2 regions of the Diaphorobacter sp. C33 genome follow, and region 1 is predicted to be linked to the other one. Evidence: riboswitches for the same ligand, from Rfam matches in the RefSeq annotation. Region 1 holds a riboswitch; the other holds the start of a gene.

What was found. A riboswitch is a leader RNA that binds a small molecule or an ion and turns the genes downstream of it on or off. The one in region 1 is predicted to bind thiamine pyrophosphate.
Region 2: it holds a riboswitch for thiamine pyrophosphate, as region 1 does, so the genes downstream of both, QY917_RS06485 (FAD-dependent oxidoreductase) here and thiC (phosphomethylpyrimidine synthase ThiC) in region 1, are expected to answer to the same signal.

What each region holds. Positions count from the first base shown of each region.
Region 1 is NZ_CP129980.1:2,399,883-2,406,619, reverse strand. It holds gene ftsZ (cell division protein FtsZ) at 1-799, shown strand, start outside; gene QY917_RS11385 (methyl-accepting chemotaxis protein) at 941-2,680, opposite strand; gene lpxC (UDP-3-O-acyl-N-acetylglucosamine deacetylase) at 2,900-3,823, shown strand; gene QY917_RS11375 (hypothetical protein) at 3,842-4,018, shown strand; TPP riboswitch at 4,052-4,161, shown strand; gene thiC (phosphomethylpyrimidine synthase ThiC) at 4,263-6,107, shown strand; gene QY917_RS11365 (methyl-accepting chemotaxis protein) at 6,159-6,737, opposite strand, start outside.
Region 2 is NZ_CP129980.1:1,365,911-1,372,647, reverse strand. It holds gene QY917_RS06500 (thiamine phosphate synthase) at 1-763, opposite strand, end outside; gene QY917_RS06495 (thiazole synthase) at 766-1,578, opposite strand; gene thiS (sulfur carrier protein ThiS) at 1,592-1,789, opposite strand; gene QY917_RS06485 (FAD-dependent oxidoreductase) at 1,786-2,910, opposite strand; TPP riboswitch at 2,971-3,093, opposite strand; gene thiD (bifunctional hydroxymethylpyrimidine kinase/phosphomethylpyrimidine kinase) at 3,203-4,054, shown strand; gene QY917_RS06475 (SH3 domain-containing protein) at 4,122-4,520, opposite strand; gene QY917_RS06470 (NAD(P)/FAD-dependent oxidoreductase) at 4,858-5,922, opposite strand; gene fdxA (ferredoxin FdxA) at 5,947-6,270, opposite strand; gene QY917_RS06460 (sulfate adenylyltransferase subunit 1) at 6,373-6,737, opposite strand, start outside.

The sequences.
Region 1 (6,737 bases):
GAAGAACGCCGACGATGGGCTGGCTGAGCTCGAAGCCAACGTCGACTCGCTGATCGTCGTGCTCAACGAGAAGCTGCTGGAGGTGCTGGGCGATGACATCACCCAGGAAGAAGCCTTCGCGCACGCCAACGATGTGCTCAAGAACGCGGTCGGCGGTATCGCCGAGATCATCAACGAGTACGGCCAGGTGAACGTGGACTTCGAGGACGTGCGCACCGTGATGGGCGAACCCGGCAAGGCGATGATGGGCACGGCCACGGCCAGCGGCCCGGATCGCGCGCGCATCGCGGCCGAGCAGGCGATCGCCTGCCCGCTGCTCGAAGGTATCGACCTGTCGGGTGCCAAGGGCGTGCTGGTGCTGGTCACGGCAAGCAAGGGCAGCCTCAAGCTGGCCGAATCGCGGCTGGCAATGAACACCATCAACGCCTACGCCTCGCCGGACGCGCATGTGATCTTCGGTGCGGCATACGACGACACGCTGGGTGACGAGATCCGCGTGACCGTGGTGGCCACGGGCCTGTCGCGCCAGAACGCGCGCCGCCAGCCCATGCAGGTGGTGCAGGGCAGCCTGCGCACCGGCACGGACAACGTGGCGTACCAGATGCCGATGGCCGGCGCAGCGGTCGGAGTTTCCGCCGGCATGGTGGGCGGTGCGGCCCAGGCCGACTACGGCAGCATGGCCGTGCCGAGCGTCTGGCGCACCAACCGTTCCGTGGCCACGGCGCGCGTGGATGCGCTGTCTTCGGGCGGCATGGACGAACTGGAGATTCCGGCCTTCCTGCGCAAGCAGGCGGACTGAAGCTCCACCGGCGCCACGACCAAGGTGCCTGAATGAGAAAGCCGCTGGCGTGCCAGCGGCTTTTTCATGTGCGGTCGCGCATCCGCATGACGTGCGCTACACGGCGCGCGCTGGCGCCTGCGGGCGCCGCACGGATCGGCGTCAGAACGACTCCCAGTCGCCGTCGTCCGGGCCGGCGCCGGGCGCCTTGGCGGGCTTGGCCTGTAGCGCGGGTGCCGCGGGAGTGGACAGAGTGCGAGGTGCGCTTGCGGCCGGGCGCGCCGCGGGGGGGGCAGCACGCGTGGGCGCCGTGGCGGGGCGGGGCCGCTGTACCTCGCCTGCCTGCACGCGGAACAGCGCCACCACGTCCGTCAGCTTCATGGCCTGCTCGCGCAGGCTGGCCGCCGCGGCGGTGGATTCCTCCACCAGCGCGGAGTTCTGCTGCGTCATCTGGTCAAGCTGGTGCATGGCGGTGCTGACCTGGGCAATGCCCTGGCTTTGCTCGGAGGTGGCGGCGCGCACTTCGCCAATGATGTCCGTCACCCGCTGAACGCTGCTGACGATCTCGGTCATGGTGCTGCCGGCGCTGTCCACCAGTGTCGTGCCGGAGCGGACCTTTTCCACCGAATCGTTGATCAACGCCTTGATTTCCTTGGCGGCTTGCGCACTGCGCTGCGCGAGTGTGCGGACTTCTCCGGCCACCACGGCAAAGCCCCGGCCTTGTTCGCCGGCGCGCGCGGCCTCCACGGCAGCGTTGAGCGCCAGGATGTTGGTCTGGAAGGCGATACCGTCGATCACGCCGATGATGTCGCTGATCTTGCCGCTGCTGGCGTTGATGCCTTCCATGGTGCTCACCACCTGGGATACCACGTCCCCGCCGCGTGCCGCCACCTGCGCGGCCGATGCGGCCAGTTGGTTGGCGGTCTGGGTGGCGTCGGAGGTCTGGCGCACCGTGCTGGAGAGCTCTTCCATGCTGCTGGCCGTGGCCTGCAGGTTGCTGGCCGTGTCCTCGGTGCGATGGGCCAGGTCGTTGTTGCCCTGCGCGATCTCGCTGGCCGCGGTGGCAATGCTGTCTGAGGCGCTGCGCACCTCAACCACGAGGCGGCGCAGCGAGGCCACCATCTGCGACAGCCCATCCATCAGCGATCCTGCGGGCGCGGGAGGGATGGCGGTGTCCAGATGGCCCTGCGCGACTTCCGACATGACGCTCATGGCGTGGGCGGGTTCGCCGCCGATCTGGCGCACCACCGAGCGGAACACCGCAAACCCGACCACTCCCACGGCAAGGGTGACGATCGCGACCACCAGCAGGTCGGTCAGCAGCGCCTGGCGCACTGCGGCATCGATATCGTCGGTGTACAGGCCGGACCCCACCATCCAGTTCCATCCATCGATGCGCACGGCGTATTGCAGCTTGGGTGCGAGCGTCTGCTCGCCAGGGCGCATGAACCTGGCAGAGACATACGCCTTGCCATCCTTGCTGCGCTGCAGTGCGTCCGTGATCTGTTTGAGCAGGTCGTTGCCATCGCCGTCCTTGAGCTTGCCGGCCATGTCCTGGCCTTCCCACTCGGGCTTGATGGGGTGCATCACGCCGCGGCTGTCCATGGTCCAGATGTAGAAATACTCGGTCTTGCCTTCCGCGCCGCCGTAGCGCGACAGGCGCAGGGCTTCCTTGGCGGCCTTCTGCGCGTCCTCTACGCTCATCGCGCCCTTGTCGGCCGCTTCCTTGTAAGCGGCGACGATGCTGTGCGCCGTCTGCACGGCGGTGGTCAGGGTTTCCTTGCGGGCGTCGATGATGAGCTTGCGCTCCTGCAGCAACGACAGGGTCGACATCACGATCAGCGCGAGCAGCGCCGTTCCCAGCATGGCAAGAATCTTCATCTTGAGGCTGAGCTTGGTCATGGGGGCTTTCTCCGAAATTCGCCAAGATGGCGAGTTTTGTAAACATTTATTAACATAATTATCGCATTTGTTCCAATTTTGTTCGGCGACGCGCTCGTTGTCCGTATGTCAGCGCTTCTGCAGATCGACGCGCAGCGCAGGCGGCAGAACGTTTCGCTGCTATCAACGTCATAGAAAAGGGGTACTGCCGGCCCGTGTCTGGCCGCCTAAAATCGGCGGATGCTTCAGCAACGCACCATCAAGACCCTGACCCGCGCCGTGGGCGTAGGCCTGCACAGCGGCCAGCGGGTCGAGTTGACGTTGCGCCCGGCACAGCCGGACACGGGGATCGTGTTCCGCCGCGTGGATCTGCCGGAGCCGGTGGACATTCCCATTACCGCCACGGCCGTCGTGGATACGCGCATGGCCTCGACCATTGGCGCTGGTGGTGCGAAGGTGCATACCGTGGAGCACCTCATGTCGGCCTGCGCAGGGCTGGGGCTGGACAACCTCTACATCGACATCACGGCGGAGGAGGTGCCGATCCTCGACGGATCGTCCGCTTCCTTCGTGTTCCTGCTGCAAAGCGCGGGGGTGGAGTTGCAGAACGCGCCCAAGCGCTTCATACGGGTCAAGCGCCCCGTGGAAGTGCGTGAAGGCACGGGCCAGCAGCTCAAGTGGGCGCGGCTGGAGCCCTACCATGGCTTCAAGCTGCGCTTCGACATCGACTTCGCCCACCCCGCCGTGGATTCCACCGGGCAGAGCGTGGAGTTCGATCTGGGCGAAGGCAACTACGCGCGCGACATTGCGCGCGCCCGCACCTTCGGCTTCACGAAGGACGTGGAGATGCTGCGCTCCAGCGGCCTGGCGCTGGGTGGCGGGCTGGACAACGCCATCGTCATGGACGACTACAAGGTGCTCAACGCCGATGGCCTGCGCTACGACGCCGAGTTCGCCCGCCACAAGATCCTCGATGCCATGGGTGACCTGTACCTGGTGGGCAAGCCGCTGCTGGCGGCCTATAGCGCCTTCCGCTCGGGCCACGCCATGAACAACCTGCTGTTGCGCGAACTGCTGGCCCACGAGGATGCGTGGGAGATCGTGACCTTCGAGAATGAGCGCCAGGCGCCCGCAGGTTTCACACAGCCGGTGCGTGCCTGGTAACGGACGGGGGACGCGTGCATGTTGATCTTCCGATGGGCTGTCCTTCTGCTGCTGCTGGCTGCTGGCGTGTCGTTTGCCTTTTTTGCCGCTACGGGACAGCAGCGCTACAAGCGTTTTGGACTGGTCATCGTCAAATGGACCGTGATCGCGGCGTCCATGTTCTTCCTGGTGCTGATCCTCGAGCGTCTGCTGTAAGGCACCTTGCTGGCGGTCAAGTCGCCTATACTCGGCCCCGCTCCGGGGTGCACGTAACGGCGTGCTGAGATGGCGGACCTGACCGCCGGAACCGCGAACTTGATCTGGTTCATACCAGCGTAAGAAGAGCTGCAGTCGGATAGGGGGAAACGGGTACACCCGCAAGAAGGGTCGTGCTCCGTCCGTCCATCCGATCGATAGCGGAGCAATTCCATCCATCCCGCCGATGAAGGAGCTGCCCGCCATGAATGCCCCCGACAAGTTCGCCAGCCTGCTTGCGCTCACGCGCGAACCCTTTCCCGCTTCCACCAAGTCCTACCTCGCCGGCAGCCAGCCCGGGCTGCGCGTGCCGGTGCGCGACATTCAGCTCACCAACGGCGAAGTGGTGAGCGTGTACGACACGTCCGGCCCCTATACCGATCCTGCCGTGCAGATCGACGTGCGCAAGGGCCTTGCGAGCGTGCGGGGCGAATGGATTGCCGCGCGCGGTGACACCGAGGGCTATGAGGGTCGCGTACGCAAGGCGCTGGACGACGGCCAGAAGGCCGAGGATGGCGACCGCCTGGCCCAGCTGCGCGCCGAGGCTGCGGCGCTGCAGCGCCAGCCGCTGCGCGCCAGGAGCGGCGCCAACGTCACGCAGATGCACTACGCGAAGAAGGGCATCGTCACTCCCGAGATGGAATACGTGGCCTTGCGCGAGAACGGTCGCCGCGAGTGGATGCAGCAATACATGCAGGACGCCGCGCGCGAGCAGCGCCTGGCCGGCAACCCGCTGGGTGCAAGCATCCCGAAAATCATCACGCCCGAGTTCGTGCGCGACGAGGTCGCCCGTGGCCGCGCCATCATTCCCGCCAACATCAACCACCCCGAAGTGGAGCCCATGGCCATCGGGCGCAACTTCAAGGTGAAGATCAACGCCAACATCGGCAACTCCGCCGTCACGTCGAGCATCGAGGAAGAGGTGGAGAAGCTCGTCTGGGCCATCCGCTGGGGCGCCGACAACGTGATGGACTTGTCCACCGGCAAGAACATCCACACCACGCGCGACTGGATCGTGCGCAACTCGCCCGTGCCCATCGGCACGGTGCCTATCTACCAGGCGCTGGAAAAGGTCGGCGGCATTGCCGAGGACCTGACCTGGGAGATCTTCCGCGACACGCTGGTCGAGCAGGCCGAGCAGGGCGTGGACTATTTCACCATCCACGCGGGGGTGCGCCTGGCCTACATCCAGCTCACCGCCGCGCGCCGCACGGGCATCGTGTCCCGTGGCGGCTCCATCATGGCCAAGTGGTGCATGGCGCACCACAAGGAGAGCTTCCTCTACACACACTTCGAGGACATCTGCGACATCATGAAGGCGTACGACGTGTCGTTCAGCCTGGGTGATGGCCTGCGCCCCGGCTGCGCCTCGGACGCCAACGACGAAGCACAGTTTGCCGAGCTGCACACGCTGGGCGAGCTGACGCAGATTGCCTGGAGGCACGACGTGCAGACCATGATCGAAGGCCCCGGCCACGTGCCCATGCACATGATCCAGGCCAACATGACGGAGCAGCTCAAGACCTGCCACGAGGCGCCGTTCTACACCCTGGGCCCGCTGACCATCGACATCGCTCCCGGCTACGACCACATCGCCAGCGCCATCGGTGCCGCCATGATCGGCTGGATGGGCACGGCCATGCTGTGCTACGTGACGCCCAAGGAGCACCTGGGCCTGCCCGACCGCGACGATGTCAAGCAGGGCATCATTGCCTACAAGATCGCGGCCCACGCGGCCGACGTCGCCAAGGGGCATCCGGGTGCCCGTGCGCGCGACGACGCGCTGAGCCAGGCGCGGTTCGACTTCCGCTGGCAGGACCAGTTCAACCTGGGCCTGGACCCCGATACGGCCAAGGAATACCACGACGAGACCCTGCCCAAGGACAGCGCCAAGGTGGCGCACTTCTGCTCCATGTGCGGGCCGAAGTTCTGCTCGATGAAGATCACGCAGGAAGTGCGCGAATTCGCCCAACAGGGCCTGCAGTCCAAGGCCGAGGAGTTCAACCGCACGGGCGGCGAGCTCTACGTGCCCATCCACCGCGCCGACTGACCCACGCAAAGCCGCCGGCCTGTCATGCCCGGCCGGCTCCAAGTGACCGTATCAGGCCGCGGCCAGCAGCCGGGTGGGCATGGGCGACGGCAGTGCGTGCGCCAGTTCACCCGGCAGGCGAAAGCGGCTGACCTGCGCCGCCAGCTCATGGGCCTGGCCGCGCAAACTCTCGGTGGCGGCCGCGGACTCTTCCACCAGGGCCGCGTTCTGCTGGGTCATCTGGTCCAGCCGCGACAGGGCCGAGTGGATGGAGAGGATGTCCTGCTGCTGCGCATGGTGGCTGGAGCGTATGTCGGCCATCGTGCGTGCGGCGTCCTGGATGGCCGCTACCACCTGCTCCATGGTCCGCCCCGCATCAGCGGCCAGGGTGGCGCCGGCATCCACCTGCTGCACGGACGCCTGGATCAGTGCCTTGATCTCTCGCGCGGCCTCGGCCGAGCGGTTCGCCAGGCTGCGCACTTCGCTGGCCACCACCGCGAAACCGCGGCCCTGTTCGCCGGCACGTGCGGCTTCCACCGCGGCGTTCAACGCCAAGATGTTGGTCTGGAACGCGATCGAGTCGATCATGCCCGTGATGTCGCCGATCTGGTGCGCGCTGTGGGCCACTTGCTGCATGGTCTGCTCCATGCG
Region 2 (6,737 bases), 1.0 Mb from region 1:
GCATCAGCCGGGCATAGCCCGCCAGCCGCGCCACGCCCTGGGGCACTGTGGCCATTTTTTTGAGTGTGGTGGGGAACACCGCGCCCATGGCGATGTAGCTGGGGCTGGCCGCGTCGGCGCGCACCATCTCGGCATAGCCATGCGTGCTCACGCCCAGGCGCGCCCCGGACTCGCGCAGCGTGCGCAGCTCTTCGGGGCTCAGCGCATCCAGATCCTCCTGGCCCAGGTGCACGCCATAGGCCCCGGCCGCGATGGCCTGGCGCCAATGGTCGTTAATGAACAGCAGCGAAGCGGTGCCTTGCACGGCCTGCACTGCGGCGTGTACCTCGCGCGTGATGGCCGCAGGGTCATCACTTTTGAAGCGCAGCTGCACCGTCGGCACGCCGGCCTGCGCCATGCGGCCCACCCATTGGGCATCGGGCAATACGGCGTAGAGACCCAGGTTCTGCGGGCAGGCTGCAAAGGGGTGCGTATGGGGACGCGGCTGCAGTCCGAAGTCTGCGGGCTCGTCGGGCCACTGCGCCGGGTCGAAGCGGCCGGTGCGCCGCGTCTGCGCAGCCCAGGCGCGGGCCAGGCAGTCTGCGTCATGGGCGATGAAACCCAGGGCGCCGCAGGCCGCAAGGGCTGCGCGGTACACGGGGTCTTCCACGGTTGTTGCCGGCATCGGCTGGGGCGAGAAGTCCGCGAACGCCGACGCATGGTGCTGGCGGATGGCTTGCTCCATGGCGGCTGCAGAAGGCAATGGTGGGGCGGCTTGCGGCATGCTCAGCCCTGCGCGTGGTGCCAGAACGGCGTGCCCAACACGGGCGTGCTGGGTTGCGCCGCCTCCTGCGGCGTCATCGCGCCGGCCATGCGGGCGGCGCGGCCTGCGGCCACGGCATCGGCAAAGGCACCGGCCATTTGCACGGGGTTGGTCGCCAGGGCCACGGCCGTGTTGAGCAGTACGCCGTCGTAACCCCATTCCATCACCTGGCAGGCGTGGGACGGCAGGCCGAGGCCGGCGTCCACGAGCAGCGGCACGTCCAGGCGCTCGCGCAGCAGCTGCAGGCCATAGGGGTTCACCGGGCCGCGGCCCGTGCCGATGGGCGCCGCCCACGGCATGACGGCTTGGCAGCCCACGTCCACCAGGCGCTGGCACAGCACCAGGTCTTCAGTGCAGTAGGGCAGCACGTAGAAGCCTTCGCGGACCAGTTGCTCGGCTGCCTGCACCAGGTTCAGCGTATCGGGCTGCAGCGTGTAGTCGTCGCCGATCAGTTCCAGCTTGATCCAGGGGGTGTCGAAGACTTCACGCGCCATATGGGCGGTGGTGATGGCTTCCTGCAGGCTATGGCAGCCGGCGGTGTTGGGCAGCACCGGCACCTGCAGGCGCTTGAGCAACTCCCAGAAGCTGCTGCCGGATTCGGCCGGGTTGCTGCCCTGGCGGCGCAGCGATGCGGTGAGCATCGCGGGCCGCGCGCGCTGCACGGCTGCCTCCAGCACGGCGGGAGACGGGTAGCGCGCGGTGCCCAGCAGCAGGCGGCTCTGGAACGCCTGGCCGTAGAGCACCAGCGTGTCGGGGGAAGAGGTAGGACTGTTCATGGGTGAAAAAGGCTCAACCGCCGGTGACCGGCGCAATGATTTCGATCTGGTCGCCGGACTGCAGGGCGTGCGCGGCATAGCGGGCACTGGGCACGAACTGCAGGTTCACGGCCACGGCAAACGGGGGCTGGGGGGCCAGGTGGGCCACGGCGTCGGCGACGGTGGCGCCATCGGGCAGTTGCACGGCGTTTTGGTTGATGAATACGTTCATGTGTGCAGCGCAGCTTCGCGGTCGAGCTGCAGCGAGAGGTCGAATCCAGGGGCGAGCTCGGATTGTCCCGTGTTCAGCACCTGCATGACCACATCGAGCATGGCCGGCGCGATCATGAAGCCGTGGCGGTACAGACCGTTGACCTCCAGCACGCGATCCTGCACCACGCGCACGGCGGGCAGGTTGTCGGGCAGGGTGGGGCGGCAGTGGGTTGAGATCTCCAGGATACGCGCCTCGGCAAAGCCCGGATGTACGGCATAGGCGGCGCTCAGCAGCTCCAGCGTGGAGCGCACGCTGGCGGGCGACATGTCGTCGGATTCGATCTCGGTCGCGCCGATAACGAACAGGTGGTTCTCCTTCGGTGCGATGTAGATCGGGTAGCGGGGATGCACGATGCGCGTGGGGCGCTGCAGCGTCACGTCGGGCGCGTGCAGGCGTACCACTTCGCCGCGCAGCCCGCGCAGCTGCGGCCATTGCGCGCGCGCGCCCAGGCCCCGGCAGTCCAGCACCCAGTCGGGCTGGCCGGCCTGGCCGGGAGTGAAGTCGGCCGGCCGGCGCGCGCTGCCCCAATGCGTGACCACGCCCAACTGGTCCATGGTGGCGGCCAGCGCGGCCAGTGCCTGGCGGTTGTCCAATTGGCCCTCGCCGGGCAGGTACAGGCCCTGGTGGAAGCGCTGTGCGGCCGTGGGTTCCAGTGCGGCCACGCCGGCGCTGTCCAGCGCCTGCATGCGCGGCAGCCCGGGCACCAGGCCTTGGGTCTGCTCGAACTTCAGTCGCATGCGCGCGGCTTCGGGCGCGTCCTGGCGGTGCCACAGGATCAGCGTGCCGTCATGTTGGAAGTACACCGGTGCGGCCAGCGGTGCCAGCAGCTCGGGCCAGCGCGCCAGCGAGTGCACGCCCATGCGCACCACGCCGGGCTCGGCCACGATGGATTCGGCCAGGGGGGCCACCATGGCGGCGGCCACGTAGGCTGCGGCGCCTTCGGCGGCACGGGTGCCGGCCTCGTGCACCTCAACGGCGTGGCCCTGGCGGGCGAGTTCGACGGCCAGCAGGCGGCCCATGAGGCCCGCGCCCAGGATGGTGACGCGGGAGGAGGAGCGAAGGGTGGGGAAAGTGTGCATCGTGTCCGTGATGAAAGGCCAGGCCAAACAACCAAAGGACAAAACGGGAGCGCGCGGCGCGCCGATGCTGTTGAAACTCCCCACGCCAGCATGACCTGGATCGGGTGCTTAGGGTATTTCTCAGTCGCCTGCCGCTTTCGTCAACACGTTCTTAGTGCGGCGGGGACACCCCTGTTTCGTCCGTGGCCGGCATTACAGCACAGGGGTGGTGCCCCTGTTGTTGACGTGGCGCAGGCTCTGGCGTTGCCGCGGCTGCGTTGAATGCGCTGCGGCTTGGCCGATAATTTTTGCCATGAACCAAGAGACACAGACGCCCGGCGGTGGCCGGCGCTATGCGCGCGTGTTGACCATCGCGGGCTCCGACAGCGGCGGCGGCGCGGGCATACAGGCCGACCTGAAGACCTTCAGCGCCCTGGGCTGCTACGGCATGACCGCGATCACCGCCATCACCGCGCAGAACACGCGCGGCGTGACGGGCATCCACGGCATTCCGCCCGAGATGCTGCGCGCACAGATCGACGCCGTGGTCGAGGACATCGGCGTGGACGCGGTGAAGATCGGCATGCTGCATTCGCCTGAGGTGGTGCAGGTGGTGGCCGACGCGATTCTTCGCCATGGCTTGCCCAACGTGGTGCTGGACCCGGTGATGGTCGCCACCAGCGGCGACCGGCTGATTGCCGAGGAGACCGTGGGCACGCTGGTGCGCGCGCTGTTCCCGCTGGCCGCCGTGGTCACCCCCAACCTGGACGAGGCCGGCTGGCTGCTGGGCCGCGCCATTGCCGACGAAAGCGCGCTGGACGCGGCCGCCACCGACTTGCTGGCGCTGGGCGCGCGCGCGGTGCTGCTCAAGGGCGGGCATCTGCCGGGCGACCGGGTGGTGGATGTGCTGGCCCTGCCTGGCGACGAGCGCCACCGCCTGGAAGCTGCGCGCATCGTCACGCACAACGGCCACGGCACGGGCTGCACCTTGTCGTCGGCGATCGCTGCGCACCTCGCATTGGGCCAGCCGCTGGCGCAGGCGGTGCGGTTGGCGCGCCAGTACATTCTGGGCGCGATCGCTGCCGGGGCTGATGTGCGCACCGGTCACGGCCACGGGCCGCTCAACCATGGCTATGCGCCGGTGGCGCAGCGTGTGATCGAGTAACGGGCGGCTGAGGGAGCGCCGGGCACCGCGCGCGCCACAGGCCCACACCGCCGCGGCACCCGAAATATCACCAGCCCCAGGTCAGGCGCCGGGCCACCCAGCCCTTTTGCCCGTCTTCGCGCTGCACCCGGGCCCAGCTGCCCGACTGGCCCAGGCTGCGCACCACCTCATGCTGCTGCAGCTTGCCCACGGTCTTGTGCTGCTGGCCGGGGCCGGCGCGCAGGTTGGCGACGCGTGCCGTCACCACGCGGTGCGGCGTCTTGCTGGTCAGCGGCGCATACACCCAGCCGAGCGGCTCCTCGAAATCCCGCACTTGGAGCCACCGGCCCTTGCGCTGCTGCACCTGCAGCGGATAGCCCCGGCCCAGCTCCCACAGCGTCGCCGAGCGGGTGCTGGGCTTCTCGCGCACGTTGACCGCATTGCCCTTGATGCTGACGAACTCGCGCGCCTGCACGCCGGCGGGCATGAGCAGGGGCAGGGCCAGCGCGGCGGCGGCCAGGGCTTTGGACAAAATGCGATGCGGCAGGGGCAGTGCGAAGGGCACGGGGTGATCTCCTTGGAGTTGGAACTGAGGGATGACAACCCCCAGGTGGAGGGCCGCCCGCGTGCGAAGTTCCGGCCGTTTCAGGCGTGAACCGATGGCCGAAACGTCAATTGCTATGAAAAATATAGCTACCAGTGCAATATACAAGCCATTATTAGACAATTTTCTATTTGGAAACAAGGCAGAACGCGCGCTGCAAGCTCCTGCTTCAATAGCGCCCGGCGCATTGCCGCAGGGCGCGCCGCGCCGTCGACGCAGGTCAGCGGGCCGGGGCGACGCCCAGCCGGGCTTGCAGCCGTTCGCTGCTGGTGGTGTATTCCAGGGGCAGCTTGTGGCCCGCCTGCCGTTCGGCCTCGGCGAAGGCGGCGAGGGTGGCTTCGTGGAAGCCGCACAGGATCAGCTTGCGCTTGCCGGGGTAGGTGTTGATGTCGCCGACGGCGTAGATGCCGGGGACGCTGGTGGCGAAAGTGGCCGTGTCCACGGTCAGCTGCTTGCGGTCCATCGCCAGGCCCCAGTCGGCGATGGGCCCTAGGCGCGGAGAGATGCCCAGGTAGGCCAGCAACAGGTCCAGCGGCTGGCGCTGTGGCTCGCCTTGCGGGTCCAGCAGGGCCAGCGCCTGCAGGGTGCCGTCGGGCGCTGTCTCCACGCCCGTGATCTGGCCGATCACGACCTGGATGCGGCCCGCCTCGCGCAGTGCCTGCAGTTGCGCCAGCAGCGCGGGCGCGGCCTGGAAGGCATCGCGCCGGTGCAGCAGCAGCACCTGCGCGGCAGCGTCCACGCAGTCCAGCGCCGCCTGCACGGCCGCCTCGTCGCCGCCATGTACCACCACGCGCTTGCCGGCCGCGGCACGGGTGGCCGTGGCGGCGTCAGGGTGGTAGAGCAACTGGCCGGGTGCCAGCGCCTCTACCCCCTCGGCCTTGATGGCGCGCGGCACGAAGGCGCCCACGCCCGCGGCGATGAAGACGCTGCGTGCCAGCAGCGCGGTGCCGGCGGTGGTGGTGAGCAGAATACGTCCTTCGGCCTGCGCGGCCAGCGTGTGGACCTGCTGGCCCAAGTGCAGCGTGGGGGCGAAAGGGGCGATCTGCCGCTGCAGCAGTTCCACGAGCCCCTGGCCCGTGCACACAGGGATGCCGGGAATGTCGTAGATGGGTTTGTCGGGATACAGCTCGGCGCACTGGCCGCCCACATGGGGCAGCGCATCAACCAGGTGCGCCGCGATGCCCTGCAGCCCGAGCTGGAAGACCTGGAACAGCCCCACTGGCCCGGCGCCGATCACCACGGCGTCCGCGGCCTGGGGCGTCGGGCTGCTGGGGGATGGGTGCATGCGGGCGTGGCGGGAGCGCGGGAGTCAGCGCTCCAGCTGGTCCAGCTTGCCGGGCTTGCCGTTCCAGTCGTCAGCGTCGGGCAGCGCTGCCTTGCGCTTGGTGATGCTCTTGAACTTGGGCGTCAGCTCGGCGTTGATCTTGATGAAGGCCAGCTGGTCGCTGGGCAGGTCTTCCTCGGCAAAGATGGCGTTGGCCGGGCATTCGGGGATGCACACGGCGCAGTCGATGCACTCGTCGGGGTCGATCACGAGGAAGTTGGGACCTTCGCGGAAGCAGTCCACGGGGCACACATCCACGCAATCGGTGTATTTGCACTTGATGCAGTTTTCGGTGACGACGTGAGTCATGAGTAGTTGTGTTCTGGTATGGGGTTAGCCCGCGATTTTAGGCCGACCGCCGCCTCAGCAGGCCAGCCAACCATGCCTGAGGCGCGGAAACCTTAACGTTGATCAAGCTTTTGGGGCCGGTGCGTTCACCAGCACGGCGCCCGCCGTCTTGTGGCTGGCTGTGTCGACCAGGATGAGCGAACCGAGCACGCGGCTGCGCGCGAACGCCGCCGCGGGCAGGGGTTCCTGCAGCAGCAGCTCCACATGGCCGATGGCATTGGGCTCCAGTTGGGTGGCGTCTTCCTCGGCCAGGGTGTTGATGTCCAGACGGTGAACCACGCGGCGCACCTTGACCTTGACCCAGCGGTGGCCGTGCAGCGCCCAGTACACGCGGCCCGCCACCAGCGGCTCGTCGTCCATCCACGCGATGGTGGCGGTGATCTCGCGCTGGCCGGGCCATGCGGGCACGGTGACGGGGGTGTCGAAGT